DNA from 4 places in the Streptomyces sp. CC0208 genome. Region 4 is predicted to be linked to each of the others. Evidence: riboswitches for the same ligand, from Rfam matches in the RefSeq annotation. Region 4 holds a riboswitch; each other region holds the start of a gene.
What was found. A riboswitch is a leader RNA that binds a small molecule or an ion and turns the genes downstream of it on or off. The one in region 4 is predicted to bind S-adenosylmethionine.

Region 1 (4,242 bases), 5.5 Mb from region 4:
GGTCGCGTTCTTCGTCGCCCCGGTCCTGGCGTTCGTCGCCACCAAGCGGATCTGCCTCGGCCTCCAGCGCCGCGACAAGGACAAGGTGCTGCACGGTCGCGAGTCCGGCATCATCAAGCGCCTGCCGCACGGTGAGTTCATCGAGGTGCACGAGCCGCTCAGCCAGGAGCAGCTGCACACGCTCACGGCGCACGAGCAGTACGCACCGGCGCAGATCGGCCCCGCGGTCGACGAGAACGGCGTCGAGCGCAAGATCAAGGGCTCCGAGAAGCTGCGCGCCAAGCTGAGCGAGGCGTACTACGGCGAGGAGTCCCAGATCCCCAAGCCGACCGTCGAGGAGTACAAGGAGATCACGAGCGGCCACGGCCACCACTGATCGCTGCTTGTCGCTGCGCTCGCCACGCGCGGTAGTAAGGGCCCGTCCGACACAGCGGACGGGCCCTTTGCCGTCCGGGGTCCCGTCCGAACGCCGGACGGGACCCTGCGTCGTGCGCTGGGCTGGATAGGGTGTGGGCACACTTTTCTACGACATCTGGAGCGGCCCCATGAGCGCTGTGACCCCCGCTGGAGGCAACACCGCGGCGGGCCGTTCCTGGCCCGAGGTACTGAACGCCCTGCTGTACGGCCGTGACCAGAGCGCCGACGCCACGGCGTGGGCCATGGACCGGATCATGCAGGGCGAGGCGACCGACGCGCAGATCGCCGGCTTCGTGGTCGCCCTCAGGGCCAAGGGCGAGACGGTCGAGGAGATCAACGGGCTCGTCCGGGCGATGTACGAGCACGCCAACGTGATCGAGGTCCCCGGGCGCACGGTCGACGTCGTCGGCACCGGAGGCGACGGCGCCAAGACCGTCAACATCTCCACGATGTCGGCGATCGTCGTGGCCGGCTCCGGCGCCACGGTCGTCAAGCACGGCAACCGGGCCGCCTCCTCCGCGTCCGGTGCCTCGGACGTCCTGGAGAAGCTCGGCGTCAACCTGGAGCTCACCCCGGGGCGGGTGGCCGAGGTGGCCGAGGAGGCCGGGATCACGTTCTGCTTCGCGGTCAAGTTCCACCCGGCGCTGCGTCACGCGGGCGCCGCCCGCGGGCAGTTGGGTATCCGCACGGTGTTCAACATCCTCGGCCCGCTGACCAACCCCGCCCGGGTGCGGTCCCAGGCGGTCGGGGTCGCCGATCCGCGCATGGCGCCGGTCGTCGCCGGCGTCTTCGCCGAACGTGGCAACTCCGCCCTCGTCTTCCGCGGTGACGACGGCCTCGACGAGCTGACGACCACATCGACCTCCCGCGTCTGGATCGTCCGCGAGGGCAAGGTCACCGAGGAGAGCTTCGACCCCCGGGACGTCGGCATCGACCTGGTGCCCGTGGAGGCCCTGCGGGGCGGTGACCCGGCATACAACGCGGAGGTCGCCAGGAAGCTCCTGGACGGCGAGACGGGCCCGGTCCGGGACGCCGTACTCCTGAACTCGGCGGCCGCGCTGGTGGCCCTGGACCCGGGGACCGGGACCCTGGCCGAGCAACTGCGGGCCGGGATGGACAAGGCCGCCGCGTCGATCGACTCGGGGGCGGCGAAGCGGACGCTGGAGCGATGGGTGGCCGCGAGCAACGCGTAACGGCCACCCCAGGGTGTCGTCCCGCGATCCGGACACGGGTTGCGGGACGGCGATCACCTCACGTACGTTCTTTGACCAGGTCATGAGTGACAGTCATGAGGCCCCGGCCGACTGTCCGGCAACCCTCCGTCCGTGGCGGGGTGCCCCGGGTGAAGACCAGGCCGTAGGCAGCGAGGTCTGCGGCAAGCGCGGATCCCTCACGAACCCAGGGATCCTGGTCATTCGAGGGAGTCTCCCGTGAGCAAGCGAATGCGATAGGGCCGCCGAGCCCCGCCTCCGCGCACCCGTCTCACCTTTCTTTCCACGACTTTTCACGGGAGTCCCCCATGTCTGTCTCCACCGCTGCCGCCGCCCAGACCATTTGTGCCCAGCTGCCCGTTCTGGGCCGGGATGTCACCGTCCCGCTCGTCACCGGCGGCGAAGTCACCTACGCGGCGCTCGACTACGCGGCCAGCGCACCGGCCCTCCAGCGGGTCTGGGACGACGTGGCGGCGTACGCTCCCTACTACGGCAGCGTGCACCGCGGGGCCGGCTACCTCTCCCAGCTGTCGACCGACCTGTTCGAGAACGCCCGCAGGACCGTCACCGAGTTCCTCGACTGCCGCGACGACGACCAGCTGATCTTCACCCGGTCGACCACCGACTCGCTCAACCTCCTTGCCGCCGCGCTCCCCGCCGACTGCCAGGTCTTCGTCTTCGAGACCGAGCACCACGCGAGCCTGCTGCCCTGGCAGGACGCCCGGGTCAGCTACCTCGACGCCCCGCGCACCCCGCGGCAGGCCGTCGAGACCCTGGAGAAGGCCCTCGCCGACCGGGACCCCCACGGCCCGGCCCTGGCGTGCGTCACCGGCGCCTCCAACGTCACCGGTGAGCTGTGGCCGGTACGGGAGCTCGCGGCGGCCGCTCACGCCCACGGTGCCCGCATCGTGCTCGACGCGGCCCAGCTCGCCCCGCACCACCCGGTGAGCGTCCGCGACCTCGACGTCGACTGGGTCGCCTTCTCCGGCCACAAGCTCTACGCCCCCTTCGGCTCCGGCGTCCTGGCCGGCCGCGCCGACTGGCTGCGGGCCGCCGACCCCTACCTCGCGGGCGGCGGCGCCAGCCGCAAGGTCACCCGGCGCGAGGACGGGGGAGTGGACGTGGAGTGGCACGAGAGCGCCGCCCGCCACGAGGCCGGCTCTCCGAACGTCATCGGTGCCTACTCCATCGCCTCCGCCTGCAAGGCGCTGACCGAGGCCGGCTTCGACAGCCTGGTCGCGCGCGAGCAGCACCTGATCGAGAAGGTCCGCGAAGGGCTGGCCGAGGTCCCCGAGGTCCGCGTCCTGTCCCTGTTCGGCGACGACGCCCCCCGCGTCGGCGTGATCTCCTTCGTCGTCGACGGCTGGAACAGCTCCCACTTCGCCGCCGCCCTCTCCGCCGAGTACGGCATCGGCGTCCGCGACGGCCTCTTCTGCGCCCACCCCCTCGTCCGCACCCTCCTGGGCAGCGACCCGCAGTCCCAGGGCGAGTGCGGTGCCCCCGAGGCCGCGCCGGGCGAGAAGTCCCTCAACGCGATCCGGGTGAGCTTCGGCGCGGGCACGCCGGACGAGCACGTGGAGCGGTTTGTGAAGGCCGTGAAGGAACTGGTCGCGGACGGTGCGAAGTGGACGTACCGCACCGAGGACGGCCGCTGCGTCCCGGCCGTCTGACGTACTGACGTCCGGCGCGCGTATACGCTCCCCCTCAGCAGCCGTACGGAATGCAGGGGGAGCACGGGGTGCAGGAGCTGCGCGAGACGGACCCGCGGACCATCGGGCCCTACCAGGTCCTGGGCAGACTCGGGTCCGGCGGCATGGGCGAGGTGTATCTCGCCGAGGCGCGCGGCGGACTGCGGCTGGCGGTGAAGGTCGTACGGGCCGAGCACGCCGAGGACCGCACCTTCCGCGCCCGGTTCCGGCACGAGGTGCGGGCCGCGCAGACCGTCGGCGGGGCGGGCACGTACACCGCGCGGGTCGTGGACGCGGACACCGAGGCCGCGCGGCCGTGGATGGCGACCGAGTTCGTGCAGGGCCCCAACCTGAGGGACGCGGTGCTCGACCGGGGACCGCTGCCCGCGGACACGGTACGGCTGCTGGCGGCCGCGCTCGCCGAGGCGCTCGCCGCGATCCACGCCAAGGGGCTGGTGCACCGGGACCTCAAGCCCTCCAACATCCTGCTCGCGCCGGACGGCCCCCGGGTCATCGACTTCGGGATCGTCCGGGCCCTGGAGGGCACCGCCCTGACCCGGACCGGCGTGGTCGTCGGGTCGGTCGGCTATCTCTCGCCCGAGCAGATCCGCAACGGCGCCCAGGTGGTGCCGGCCAGTGACGTCTTCTCCCTGGGCGCGGTCCTCGCCTACGCCTCCGGTGGCAGGGAACCCTTCGGCGAGGGCCAGGACTCGGTCGTCCTGCTGCGGATCCTGACCGGCGACGTCGACCTGTCCGCCGTACCCAAGGAACAGCTGCCGCTGGTGGAGGCCTGTCTGCGGGACGACCCCGCCGCGCGGCCGACGCCCGCCGAGCTGGTCGCGGCCGCGGGGCACAGCGAGGCGTCGCTGCGTGAGGGCCTGCGGCCGGGGTGGTACTCCTCCGGTGCCGAGAAGGAGCCCGAGACC
Region 2 (4,242 bases), 790 kb from region 4:
GAGGACGACCACCGACAGCAGCAGACCCGGGCGGCGCACCACGAACCGCAGCGGTCGCCGTACGTCCACGCGGCGTCCCGGTTCCGGCCCCGGTCCCGACCTGACCGGGCGGGCCAGTCCCGGTGCCGCCTCGGCCGGGTCGTCGACAAGGCTCTGGCTCATGCGAGTGCCGCCCTTCTGCCCGAGGCCACCACGATCCGCGGGTCCAGGAGTGGATAGACCAGGTCGACGACGAGGTTGGTGGTGACGAAGATCAGCGCCCCGAACACCACCACCCCCTGGACCAGCGGGATGTCCTGGGCCGTGACCGCCGCCGCGGTGACGCGGCCGAGGCCGTCGCGGGAGAACACCGTCTCGACGACCACCGAACCGGCGATCAGTTGCCCCACCAGCAGGCCGACGACCGTCAGCGCCGGCAGGGACGCGTTGCGCAGAGCGTGCCGCAGATGGACCCGCCATCTGCCGGCGCCCTTGGCCCGGGCGGTCTCCACATACGCCTGGTCCAGTGCGGTGAGCAGGCTCTTGGCGAGCACCTGAGCGACCTGCGCGCCGGTCGGGATCGCCAGCGTGAGGGCCGGCAGCACCAGCCCCTTCAGGCCGTCGTTGCCGAAGGCCGGGAACCAGCGCAGCCGGAAGGAGAACGTCTCGACGAGCAGCAGCCCCACCCAGAACGTCGGGACCGACACCCCCAGCGGCGGCAGCGACAGCAGGAGCTGCCGCACCCATCGCTGGGAGGTGTACGTCGCCACCACTGCCAGTCCGCCGCCGAGGAGCACCGCGAGCAGCAGTGCCGCGCCGGTCAGCTGGAGGGTCTGCGGCAGCGCGTCGGCCAAAGTCGAGGTGACCGGCCGGCCGGTGGCGACCGAGTCGCCGAAGTCCCCGCGCACCGCCCTGCCGAGGTACTCGGCGTACTGCACCAGCACCGGCTTGTCGAAGCCGTACTCGTGCCGCAGGGCGGCCAGCCGGGTCGGATCGACGTCCCCCGAGTCCATCCCGGCACTGGCCATCGCGGTGACCGGGTCCCCGGGCAGCCAGTTCAGTACCAGGAACGACACCGTGTACGCCGCCCACAGCACCCCGACCGCCTGCCCCAGTCGCTTGATCACATAGCGGCGCATGCGCTAGCCGATCCAGGTGTCGTGCAACTGGATGCGGCTGCCCGAGTCGAAGTCGAGGTTGTGCACCTTCTTCGCCACGGCCAGCTGGGTCTGGAGTTCCACCACCGGCACGTTGTAGGCGTTCCGCACGATCAGCCTCTGCGCCTTCTCCACCAGCTGCTCGCGCTTGGCGGTGTCCGTGGTCGCGGCCTGGCCGGACAGCTCCGTGTCCAGGGAAGTGGCGGGCAGGCGGTAGAAGTTGGCCAGCTGGGTCGAGAAGGACGTACGCAGGATGTCCGGGTCGGAGCGGGTCACGTTGCTCCACACCAGGTCGAAGTCACCGCCCTGGAGCGTGGTGGCGAACTGGCTGACCTGACCCTGCTTGAGCACCACGTCGATCCCGACGGCCTTCAGCTGCTGCTGGACCAGCTCCAAGGCAGGCTGGTTGGTGGCGGCGTTGGGGAACCAGCTGATGGTCAGGCGCAGCTTCTTGCCGCCCTTGGCGCGTATGCCGTCACTGCCGGCTTTCCAACCGGCCGCTTCCAGCAGGGACTTCGCCTTGGCCGCGTCGAGGGCGAGGTCCGAGGAGAGGTCGGTGTAGTCGGGCGTGGTGTGCGCCAGGACGCTGGTCGCCGGCTGGGTGCCGGTCGGGAACACGGTGTCGGCGATCTGCTTGCGGTCGATGGCCGCCAGGATCGCTTGACGCACCTTCACGTCCTTCAGCAACGGCCGCGCGTTGTTGACGCCGAGTCCGAAGACCACACCGGGGTTGGCCCGGCTCAACAGGGTGACCTGACCGCCCCCGAGCGCCACCTCGTTGGCCCTGCCGACGCTGCTGATCGCGTCCACCTGCCCGGACTGGAGGCTGCCGGCCCGCACCCCTGCCTCGGGAACGACTTTGAAGACCAGCTTGTCCAGGTAGGCCTCTCCCTTCTTGGACCACAGCGAGGAGCCCCAGTCGTAGCCGGTGCGCTTGGCCAGTGTGATCGACTGGTTCTGGACGTACTGCTTGAGCACGAACGGCCCCGACCCGATCACACCGTCACTGCACTTCTGCTGCGGGGTCTTCTTCACGCTCGCGGACGACTCGATGCCCAGCGAGTGGGTCGAAGTCGCCTGGAGGAACTGCGCGTTGGGCCTTCCGAAGGTCACCTTGACGGTGAGCGGGTCCACCACGGTGGTGCCCTTGACGCCGCTGAGATAGCCCTGGGCGAGGACCCCGAGGGCGCCGAGCTTCGGCACCGCGTCGAAGTTGTCCTTGACCACCTGCGCGGTCAGCTGGGAGCCGTCGCTGAAGGTGACGCCCGAGCGTAGATGGAAGGTGAACTCCGTGGCGTCGGCGTTGATGTCCCAGCTCTTGGCGAGCCACGGCACGATCTTGCCGGTCCTGGGGTCCTGGTCGGTCAGGGAGTCCACGGTCTGGCGCACCGAGTAGATGCTCTCGTTGCTGCCGACCTGCTGTGGATCCACACAGCCGGCGTCGGAACCCACCGCGAAGGTCAGGGTGCCACCGGACTTGGGCCGGTTGCTTCCGCTGCTGGAGTCGTTGCCCGAACCGCAGGCGGTCAGCAGAACACTGGTGGTCAGCAGGGCGGCGAGGGGCGCCCAGCGGGGGGCTCTGAGAGCCGGAAGTGCGTTCACGGAGGGTTCTCCTACTCGTGTCACCAGGCATGGAGGCGCCGTACAAGGCACGTCCGTGCAGGGGTGTGCGGCCCCGGCCGGCATCGGACCGGTGGCGGGGAAGCGCTGTGGAGACAGGGATCAGGGGGGAGCGAGGGTCAGCCGCAGGCGGGTGCGGTGACGACCGGCGCGTGCCGGACTGCGACCGGCGGCGAAAGGGCCCGTCAGGCCTGACAGAGACAGCTGGTCGAGCGCTTGAGGTCGATGTGGCGCCGACGCGAGAGCCGGGAGAACACGGTGGCGCCGGCGAGGCGGGCGCTCGGGTCACCACCGTGCGGCATGTCGGTCCTCCACATTTCCGGCCCCGGCCACGGGGCCACGCGCTTGCGGAGATCGTCGGTGATCCCGCCGGGCTTTCACCTGGAGCACCCCACCGCGGGGGAGGGTTGCCGGTCAGCGAGCCAGGGCTTGACGCTGACACTCAATGCCGTTCGTGATCGTACGGAGGGTACTTGTCGTACGTCAATGCCGGAAAGTGACGCCCTGCGGGGGCAGTTGGACCGGCACTTTGTCGGGCTCAGGCACGTTCAGGAGCCGCCGCGCTCGCGGGGGATCTTCTGACCGGCCTCGATCGCCACCGGCAACCGGTTCTCGGCCGGGGGCAGCGGGCAGGTGGCCAGGTCCGTGTAGGCGCACGGCAGGTTCGCGGCGCGGTTGAAGTCCAGGGCGACCGTACCGTCGGCGGCGGGCGGCTCCAGGGCGAGGGTCCGGTTGGCGGCGTAGGTGGTGACCCCGGAGGTCTCGTCGGTGAACAGCACCATCAGCCGGCCCGCACCAGGGCCGGGGAACGCGGTCAGGGACAGCTGACGGCCGTCCAGCTCGAACTCGATCCTGCCGGGAGCGTCGTACACATGCTCAAGGCCTTCCACGGCCGCGCCCACGGTGGTCGGCCGTGGCGTGTCGAAGGGGATGTAACGGCCCGTCACCGCCCAGCGCGGGTCGGGGGCGTAGGCGGGCGTTCCGGTGAAGGCCGTGCGCAGCGGTGCGTCCGGGTGCCGGGGGCGCAGGATGTCGTTGCCGCCGCGCTTGGCGACCTCGATGACCGCGTCTCCCCAGACGGCGTCGACGCCGCCACGCTCGGGAAGCACGCCGAAGCGGTGTTCACCGCGCACCGGCGTTCCGTCGACGACCAGTTCCTCGCCGTCGTCGAGGTCGACGACGACTCCGTCGGGTCCGGTGCGCCACTCGCCGGGCGCGTCCGGGAAGCGCTGCGGCCGGTCGTCGAGCCAGTGCAGGCCGGTGATCGCCAGGAATCCGTGCGGGGCGGCGAGCCGGGCCTCCTGGGCGTGGTACCACTCCAGCCAGTGCTCGGTGAAGGCGTGGAGGTCCGATGCCGTCGCTTCGGTGGTCATGATTGCTCCTTCTGCTAGGGAAGTACGGCCTTGAGGGGGCATTGATCAGTCGGCCAGAGTCATGACAGTGAGAACCGGCGCTGAGGTGAGGTGCATTCCGGCCCGCGTGTGAC
Region 3 (4,242 bases), 3.9 Mb from region 4:
TCTTCTTGGCGACTTCCTTGACCAGCTCGGCGCCGATCTTCTCGTACGGGTCCTCGAGCTCGATCTCCTTGGCGATGGAAACACCATCGTTGGTGATCGTGGGGGCGCCCCACTTCTTCTCGAGGACGACGTTGCGGCCCTTGGGGCCGAGCGTCACCTTGACGGCGTCCGCGAGCTGGTTCATGCCGCGCTCGAGGCCGCGCCGCGCCTCCTCGTCGAACGCGATGATCTTGGCCATGTGAAGTGGTCCCTCCAGGACTGGGGGTGATTCCTTCGGACCGCGCCCGCGCCCGCGACGGACGGCTCGCCGGCCCGTGGATCCTTGCCCCACTAGGCCTGCGGGCCTCACCGACCCGGTCCATCTTTGTCACTCTCACCTTCAGAGTGCTAACGCCAATGATTAGCACTCGGCATGGTCGAGTGCAAGCGCCTCTCGGGTATCGGGCCCCGGTTCGCCGGCCAGAGAGGCAGGCAGACCACGGCCCGCAAGCCGCGTACGGCGGGCAGGGGACGGGGCGGGGGTGTCCGCCCGCAGCGGCCGGCGTCCGTTACAGAGCACGCGTTACCCAAGCCCCCACCGGAGCCACACAGGCCGCCGCAGGCATCCAGGGGCGCGGGGAACTGCGCAAAACGCCCGCCCCCAGCGAACCCGCACACGAACCCGAACCCGCCCAACCGCCGGAGGCACATGCACATGCCGAAGGGCCCGTACCCATGACTCCCCATGGGGTACGAGCCCTTCGAAGAAGAACGAAGAACGACGCTGTTGTTACCCGGCGCGTGCTTCAGCCAGTCGCGAGACGAACCATGTCCGCCTGCGGCCCCTTCTGACCTTGCGAGATCTCGAACTCGACCCGCTGGCCCTCTTCAAGGGTGCGGTAGCCGTCCATCTGAATCGCGCTGTAGTGGACGAATACATCCGCACCACCGTCGACCGCGATGAAGCCGTACCCCTTCTCCGCGTTGAACCACTTGACGGTGCCCTGAGCCATGCCTAACTCCCCTATTACTGGCCCTTGCACGGATCCACACTTCATGGATCCGGGTCAGACCTCACCCCCCACATGGTTGGGGGCGTGCGCCGGAACGCGTCGACCGCGGCTGAATGTATCTGTCCAACTGCCGTCTGCAACAGGTCAATCGGACGAGAATTCTGGACGGAAGGGGTCCGGAATGTAGTGAGAATTCGCCCGAATCCGGGGCAAGTCGGGCCCCACAAAAGGAGCATAAGGCGCAAAGAACCCACACACTTTGGCTACTTCTCGTCGCATCCGAAGTCGGAACTCATATGCGTCCGGCATGCAGGAAGCAGCAGCTTCCCCAACTGTACCGCGCTCAACCATAGAGAATTGCCCCCTCCGCTTCTCTCGCGGAGGGGGCAATCGGATGAACACTCGGTAATTACTGTTACCGAAGGTAATGACCAGTCATATGGTCACCCGCCGGCAACCGCCGGGATGATGGAGACTCCGGCCCCGTCGGGCGTCGCCGTCTCCAGCCCCTGCTCGAACCGCACATCGTCGTCGTTCACGTACACGTTCACGAACCGCCGCAGCTTGCCCTGGTCGTCGAGAACACGCGCCGCGATACCGGTGTGGTTCTTCTCCAGATCGGCGATGACCTCGGCGAGGGTCCCACCCTCGGCCTGCACCTCGGCCTTGCCGCCGGTGTAGGTGCGCAGGATGGTGGGGATGCGGACGTTGACGCTCATGCGAGGCCAGCCTCTCGGAAAGAGTCCAGGTTCGGACGAATCGTGGCGGTGAGCCCGGTACCGGCCACCGCGTCCAGGGTCTTGAGACCGTCGCCGGTGTTCAGCACCACCGTGGTCTTCGTCGGGTCGAGGACACCGTTCTCGATCAGCTTGCGGGTCACCCCCACCGTCACGCCACCCGCGGTCTCCGCGAAGATGCCCTCGGTCCGCGCCAGCAGCTTGATCGCGTCCACGACCTGCTCGTCGTTCACGTCCTCCACCGCACCGCCGGTACGGCGCGCGATGTCCAGCACGTACGGGCCGTCCGCCGGGTTGCCGATGGCGAGCGACTTGGCGATGGTGTTCGGCTTCTGGGGGCGGACCACGTCGTGCCCGGCCTTGTACGCCACCGACACCGGCGAGCACCCCTCGGCCTGCGCGCCGAAGATCTTGTACGGCCTGTCCTCGACGAGCCCGAGCTTGATCAGCTCCTGCAGACCCTTGTCGATCTTCGTGAGCTGCGAACCGGAGGCGATCGGCACGACCAGCTGGTCGGGGAGCTGCCAGCCGAGCTGCTCGCAGATCTCGTACGCCAGGGTCTTGGACCCCTCCGCGTAGTACGGCCGCAGGTTGACGTTGACGAAGCCCCAGCCCTCGCCGGCCGGGTCGCCGATCAGCTCGGAGCAGAAGCGGTTCACGTCGTCGTAGTTGCCCTCGATGCCGACCAGCTCGCCGCCGTAGACCGCGGCCATGACGACCTTGGCCTGCTCCAGGTCGTGCGGGATGAACACGCAGGAACGGAAGCCGGCCCGGGCGGCCGCGGCACCCACCGCACCGGCGAGGTTGCCGGTGGAGGAGCAGGAGAGGGTGGTGAAGTTGAAGGCGCGCGCGGCCTCGATGGCCTGCGCGACGACGCGGTCCTTGAAGGAGTGCGTCGGGTTGCCGGAGTCGTCCTTGATGTACAGGCCGCCGGTCACGCCGAGCTCGCGGGCGAGGTTGTCGGCCTTGACGAGCTGGGTCCAGCCGGGGTTGATGTTGGGCTTGTCCGCCACGTCCGCGGGGACGGGCAGCAGCGGGGCGTAGCGCCAGATGTTCGCGGGTCCCGCCTCGATGCGCTTGCGGAGGTCCTCGGTGTCGTAGGCCGAGAAGTCGTAGGCGATCTCGAGCGGGCCGAAACACTCCTCACAGGCGAAGACCGGGCCGAGCGGGACGCGGTGGCCGCATTCGCGGCAGCTCAGTGCCGCGGCGGGACCCAGATCGACGGAGTTCGTGGTGCTTGCAACTGTCTGCGCAGCCATGGAGGCGAGGCCCTTTCTCCTCATCTTCCTCACGACGCATCTCGCCGTGAGACGGATTTGGCACCTTCCCGAGTCGGGAGCCTCGCGGAGACGATCGTCAGCGATCGCTACGAGAACCGACTGGAGGGTTGCCGGGGCTTCATCGGGCCGTATCCCTCTGCCCCTCTGGATGAGCGGTATGAAGTTGTGAACGGCGGGCCACCCAGGACATGCGATGGTCACCCGCGTTGTTCAAGACTGTAACCGAAGGCCAGGACAGTTGAGAGAGTCGTCCGAACGGCGAGATGGATCACACGCAGATCACACGCAGAGGAGCCGCGCACTGTGCTGAACGAAGTCGAGCGCTGGCTGGCCACCCGTTCCTGGTCCGCGAGCGATCGCCCACTCCACCGGATCATGGCCGCGAAGCGGAGCACGGGGCGGACCGTCAGTGTCGTCCTGCCCGCGCTCAACGAGGAGGAGACGGTCGGTGACATCGTCGCCGTGATCCGTCATGACCTCATGCAGCAGGTCCCGCTCGTCGACGAGATCGTCGTCGTCGACTCGGGATCGACCGACCGTACGTCCGAGGTCGCCGAGGCGGCCGGCGCGCGGGTCGTCCACCGTGACGACATCCTCCCGCGTATACCGGCCGTGCCCGGCAAGGGCGAGGTCCTGTGGCGTTCCCTGCTCGTCACCAGCGGGGACATCGTCTGTTTCATCGACGCCGACCTGAAGGAGTTCTCCTCGGACTTCGTCGCCGGCATCGTGGGCCCGCTGCTCACCGACCCCGAGGTCGACCTGGTCAAGGGCATGTACGACCGTCCCCTGGGCGGCGCCGCCGGGCAGGGCGGCCGGGTCACCGAGCTCATGGCGCGCCCGCTGCTGAACATGCACTGGCCGCAGCTGGCCGGTTTCGTACAGCCGCTGGGCGGTGAGTACGCGGCCCGGCGTTCGCTGCTGGAGCAGCTGCCGTTCCCCGTCGGCTACGGCGTCGAGCTGGGCATGCTGGTCGACGCCCTGCACCTGGTCGGGCTGAACGCGCTCGCCCAGGTCGATGTCGGGGTGCGCAAGCACCGTCACCAGGACGGGCAGGCCCTGGGCCGGATGTCCGCCGCGATCTACCGCACCGCGCAGCTCCGGCTGGCCCGCGGTCACATGATCCGGCCCGCTCTCACCCAGTTCGAGCGGGGCCGGGACGGCTTCGAGCCGCGTACGTACTCCGTGGACACGGAGGAGCGGCCGCCGATGGTGGAGATCGCGGAGTACGCGCAG
Region 4 (4,242 bases):
GACCTTGAGGGCGGTCTCCTTGGCGGCGCCGTTGGAGAGCCGCCCCACGGTGACCGTGCCGGCGCTGTCGGTCGTCCTGGTGGCGGCGTCGCTGTCACCACCGCAGGCGGCGAGCCCGCCGGCGAGGGCGGTGACGGTGGCCGCCGCGGTGATGCCGCGTATCAGGCTGCGTCGGGAGGGGTGAATGGGCATGGCTGTCCTTAGGAGTTGGGAGAAAAGGGTGCGGAGTTGAAGGAAAGGGGTTCAGAGGACCTTGCTCAGGAAGTCCCGGGTCCGCTCGTGCCGCGGCCGGTCGAGGACCTCGGAGGGCGGGCCCTGCTCGACGACGCGGCCGCCGTCGATGAAGACGACCCGGTCGGCGATCTCGCGGGCGAAGCCGATCTCGTGGGTGACGATGACCAGGGTGGTGCCGCTGGTCGCCAGGTCCTTGATGACGGCCAGGACCTCGCCGACGAGCTCCGGGTCGAGGGCGGAGGTCGGCTCGTCGAAGAGGATGACACCGGGCCTTAGGGCGAGCGCGCGGGCGATGGCCACGCGCTGCTGCTGGCCGCCCGACAGCTGCCGTGGATAGGCACCCGTCCGGTCGCCCAGACCGACCCTGCCGAGGAGTTCGCGGGCCAGCTCCCGGGCGTCCGCCTTGCCGAGCTTCCCGGTCGCCACCGGGGCGGCGGCCACGTTGTCGAGGACGGTCAGGTGCGGGAAGAGGTTGAAGTTCTGGAAGACGAACCCGATGCGGCTGCGCTGGGTCAGGATGGCGCGCTCGCTGAGCTCCTTGAGCCGCTCGCCCTGCCGACGGACGCCGATGAGTTCGTCGTTGACGCTGACGTAGCCGATCTCCGGCTTCTCCAGGTGGTTGATGACCCGCAGCAGGGTGGACTTCCCGGAGCCGGACGGGCCGAGGATCACCGTGACCTCGCCGGGCCGCACGGTCAGGTCGACCCCGTCCAGGACCCGGTGGGCGCCGTACCACTTGTGCACGCCGTGCACTTCGAGCGCGACGGGGGTGATGTCGGTGACGGTCATATCGCGGTCTCCCTGCGGACACGCGCCCTGAGGTCGGTGAGACCGGCGCGCAGTTTCTGGAGCGGGGTCGGCGGCAGGGAGCGGGTGGCGCCCCGGGCGTAGTGTCGCTCGACGTAGAACTGGACGACGGACACGGCGCTGGTGAGGATCAGGTACCAGACGGTGGCGACCAGAAGCAGCGGCACGATGTCGCCGGGGTAGGTGGAGCCCATGGACTGCACGGTGCCGAACAGGTCGAGCAGGGAGACGTAGAAGACCAGCGAGGTGCTCTTGATGAGGCCGATCAGCTGGTTGACGTAGTTCGGGGTGATGGAGCGCAGCGCCTGCGGGAAGACGATCTTCCGGAACTGGTAGCCCTTGGGCAGACCGAGTGCCGAGGCCGCCTCGTGCTGGCCCTGGTCGACGGAGAGGATGCCGCCGCGGACGACCTCGGCCGCGTAGGCGGCCTCGTTGAGGCTGAGTCCGACGACGGCGATGACCATGTCGGTGGCGAGCCGGGACTCGTCGAAGGAGAAGAAGGCAGGACCGAAGGGGACACCGACACTCAAAGTCTTGTACAGGGCGCTGAAGTTGTAGAGGAACAGCAGGAGCACGATCAGGGGAACGGAGCGCAGGGCCCACACGTAGGTCCAGCTCACCGCCCGCAGCACCGGGCTCTTCGAGAGCCGGGCCAGAGCGAGCAGAATGCCGCCGAGGAGGCCAAGCACCGCGCTGTAGGCGGCGACTTCAAGGGTGATCACAAGCCCGTCGAGGACGGTCGGCCGCAGGAACCAGTAACCGAACCGGTCCCACTGGTAGAACGGGTTGGTCACCAGGCCGTGGACGAACTGGGCCGCCAGGACCAGGACGACGGTGGTGGCGATCCAGCGGCCCGGTCGCCTCAGTGGGAGAACTCGCTGTGCGGCGAGGGGTTTTGACGGGGTGTCGGCCTGAGGCGGTGCCTCGGTGACGGACACGGCGGCGCCTGGGGGTTCACTCATGAGGGGCTCCGGCTCAGTCGGGATTCCCCTGGGACACGGCGAACACGGCGTACCTACGGCGGTAGGACGCGACGCACGGGCACCGGGGGCTGGGCGGACGACAGCACACCGCGGGTGCGGTGTTCGTCAGGAACGCGGGGGCTGGGGAGGTACGTCAGCCCCGACAGCGGGCACGGCCCGGTGCGGTACACAGTGCGCTGCTGACCCGGAGCAGATCGACGCTCCGGTCGGCCACGAGCACGTTCGTGTACGGCTGTACGCAGCCCTGGGAGCGGCGCGTGGCCGTCCTGGAAACTGCGTACATGTCCGTCACCGTGCTCTTTCGGCCCCTTGGGCCCTCGCGCTTACCGAAACGTCATCCGGTCCGGTCGTCACCTGGGGCACCCCACCGCCGAGCGAGGGTTGCCGGTCAGCAAGCCAGGGCTTGTCGCTGACACTCATGACCGATCTGGGTCGTAGTTAAGTCAAACGCCTGAACCAATGTCAATCCTGGTCCGACAGATGGAACGGTCAGGACGTACGGGGGGTGTGCGAGGCCCAGTCCAGAATCTGCACGGCGGCGCCTGCGGCCTCCAGGCCCCGGCAGTGGGCGTGGTGCCGGCGGGCGATGCCGTCGAGGTCGAGGTGGGTGCCGAAGGCCGGGTGGGCGGTCAGGCGGCGGGCGTAGGCCCACAGGGTGGGGTGGTCCGCGATGCGCTGCACCGCGGACGCGTCGAGGTGGTCGCGGTGCACGGTGTCGAGTTGCACCAGCGCGACCCACAACTCGATGTCGGCGGCGGTGAGGTGATCCCTGATCAGACAGTCGCGACCCACCAGCCAGCGCTCCAGTGAGCCCAGGGTGTCCAGCAGTCGCTCGAGGGCGGCGGTCCGGTCCACGTCGTCGCCGCCCGCCGACCCGGCCTGCTGGGCGGCCTGCGCGATGCCCCGGCCCATCCGCTCGACGGCCTCGGTCTCCGACTCCGCTCCGCACGGGTACAGCGCCGGACGGCCGCCGCCGAAGTGCCGGGCGAGGTCGCGGGTGATGTCGGCGGCGTGGGTGCTGACGATCCGCCCCGACCAGTCGTCACTGAGCACCGGCGCGACGGCCGCGCCGGAGTACCGGTGCGCGCTGGCCTCGTACAGCGGGCGCAGCGCGGAATGCCCGCCGTCCGGACAGTCGGGGACCGGGTCCAGGAAGGTCACGGGACAGATGTCGTCGAGGCCGAGCAGACTGTGCGCGACGGCGATGCGCAGACCGTCCGCACAGGCGGCGGTCAGGTGGAGCCGGTAGCGGCGCGGCACGGCGTAGTGCCCGCTGCGCGCGTCCCGTCCGATGCGGCCCCGGAACGCGGGGGCGGGGTGGGTGGCGGGGACATGGGACAGCGATGTGACGGACATGGATCTCCCCGGGGTGTCGGTGCGCAGACGTACGCGCGGCGGAAGCGTCGTCGGGCCGGAAGCGAGGGGCAGGACAGGGAGGGGGCGGCCGTGGCCGGGCTCAGCCCAGGGGCCTGATCGCGCTGCAGACCCGCTGCAGATCGATGTGCCGACGGGAGGTCAGAAGAGGCGTGGGCCGCGGTGTGCGGCTCTCTCGGCCCACGGCCGGTTCCACGCTGCTCATGTTTCCCTACCCGTTCACTAGGATTCCCAACTGGAGTGTCGATCGCGTCCGGACGCACGTCAAGAGGGCGTCCACGGGATGGGCAGGGACAGGGCGAAGACTCCGCCGCACCGGGTCAGTGCGACTCGCGGCTGACCTCCGAGCCGCTGGAACCGACGAGGAAGTCCAGATCCGCGCCCTTGTCGGCCTGTTGGACGTGGTCCACGTACAGCCGCTCCCAGCCCCGCCTCGGGTTGGCGAAGCCCTCGACGGTGGCCGCGTTGGGGGTGCGGGCGGCGAGCTCGTCGGCGGGCACCTCCAGGTCGATGCGGCGGGCCCCGACGTCGAGGCTGATGACATCACCGGTCCGGACGAGGGCGAGCGGGCCCCCCGCCGCGGCCTCCGGTGCCACGTGCAGGACGACCGTGCCGTACGCGGTGCCGCTCATCCGGCCGTCGCAGACGCGGACCATGTCCCGCACGCCCTGCTCCAGCAGCTTGGTGGGCAGCGGCATGTTGGCGACCTCGGGCATGCCCGGGTAACCCCGGGGGCCGCAGCCGCGCAGGACGAGGACGGAGTCGGCGTCGACGTCCAGGTCCGGGTCGTCGACGCGGGCGTGGAAGTCCTCGATGCTGTCGAAGACGACCGCCCGGCCGCGGT

Region 1: linked by a shared signal. The riboswitch ahead of D1369_RS29845 (aminotransferase class V-fold PLP-dependent enzyme) and the one ahead of D1369_RS04650 (amino acid ABC transporter permease) in region 4 are both predicted to bind S-adenosylmethionine.
Region 2: linked by a shared signal. The riboswitch ahead of D1369_RS44695 (putative leader peptide) and the one ahead of D1369_RS04650 (amino acid ABC transporter permease) in region 4 are both predicted to bind S-adenosylmethionine.
Region 3: linked by a shared signal. The riboswitch ahead of thrC (threonine synthase) and the one ahead of D1369_RS04650 (amino acid ABC transporter permease) in region 4 are both predicted to bind S-adenosylmethionine.

Annotation. Positions count from the first base shown of each region.
Region 1 is NZ_CP031969.1:6,492,255-6,496,496, forward strand. It holds gene D1369_RS29835 (cytochrome bc complex cytochrome b subunit) at 1-376, shown strand, start outside; gene trpD (anthranilate phosphoribosyltransferase) at 546-1,610, shown strand; SAM riboswitch class IV at 1,689-1,805, shown strand; gene D1369_RS29845 (aminotransferase class V-fold PLP-dependent enzyme) at 1,937-3,298, shown strand; gene D1369_RS44600 (serine/threonine-protein kinase) at 3,367-4,242, shown strand, end outside.
Region 2 is NZ_CP031969.1:207,517-211,758, reverse strand. It holds gene D1369_RS00995 (ABC transporter permease) at 1-162, opposite strand, end outside; gene D1369_RS00990 (ABC transporter permease) at 159-1,118, opposite strand; gene D1369_RS00985 (ABC transporter substrate-binding protein) at 1,122-2,738, opposite strand; gene D1369_RS44695 (putative leader peptide) at 2,942-3,058, opposite strand; SAM riboswitch class IV at 3,093-3,206, opposite strand; gene D1369_RS00980 (DUF1684 domain-containing protein) at 3,305-4,129, opposite strand.
Region 3 is NZ_CP031969.1:4,892,927-4,897,168, reverse strand. It holds gene groL (chaperonin GroEL) at 1-238, opposite strand, end outside; gene D1369_RS22520 (cold-shock protein) at 786-992, opposite strand; gene D1369_RS22515 (MoaD/ThiS family protein) at 1,436-1,711, opposite strand; gene thrC (threonine synthase) at 1,708-2,988, opposite strand; SAM riboswitch class I at 3,006-3,164, opposite strand; gene D1369_RS22505 (glucosyl-3-phosphoglycerate synthase) at 3,313-4,242, shown strand, end outside.
Region 4 is NZ_CP031969.1:1,001,911-1,006,152, forward strand. It holds gene D1369_RS04640 (ABC transporter substrate-binding protein) at 1-192, opposite strand, end outside; gene D1369_RS04645 (amino acid ABC transporter ATP-binding protein) at 244-1,023, opposite strand; gene D1369_RS04650 (amino acid ABC transporter permease) at 1,020-2,003, opposite strand; SAM riboswitch class IV at 2,339-2,448, opposite strand; gene D1369_RS04655 (glutathione S-transferase C-terminal domain-containing protein) at 2,514-3,380, opposite strand; gene D1369_RS44715 (putative leader peptide) at 3,481-3,603, opposite strand; gene D1369_RS04660 (IlvD/Edd family dehydratase) at 3,719-4,242, opposite strand, start outside.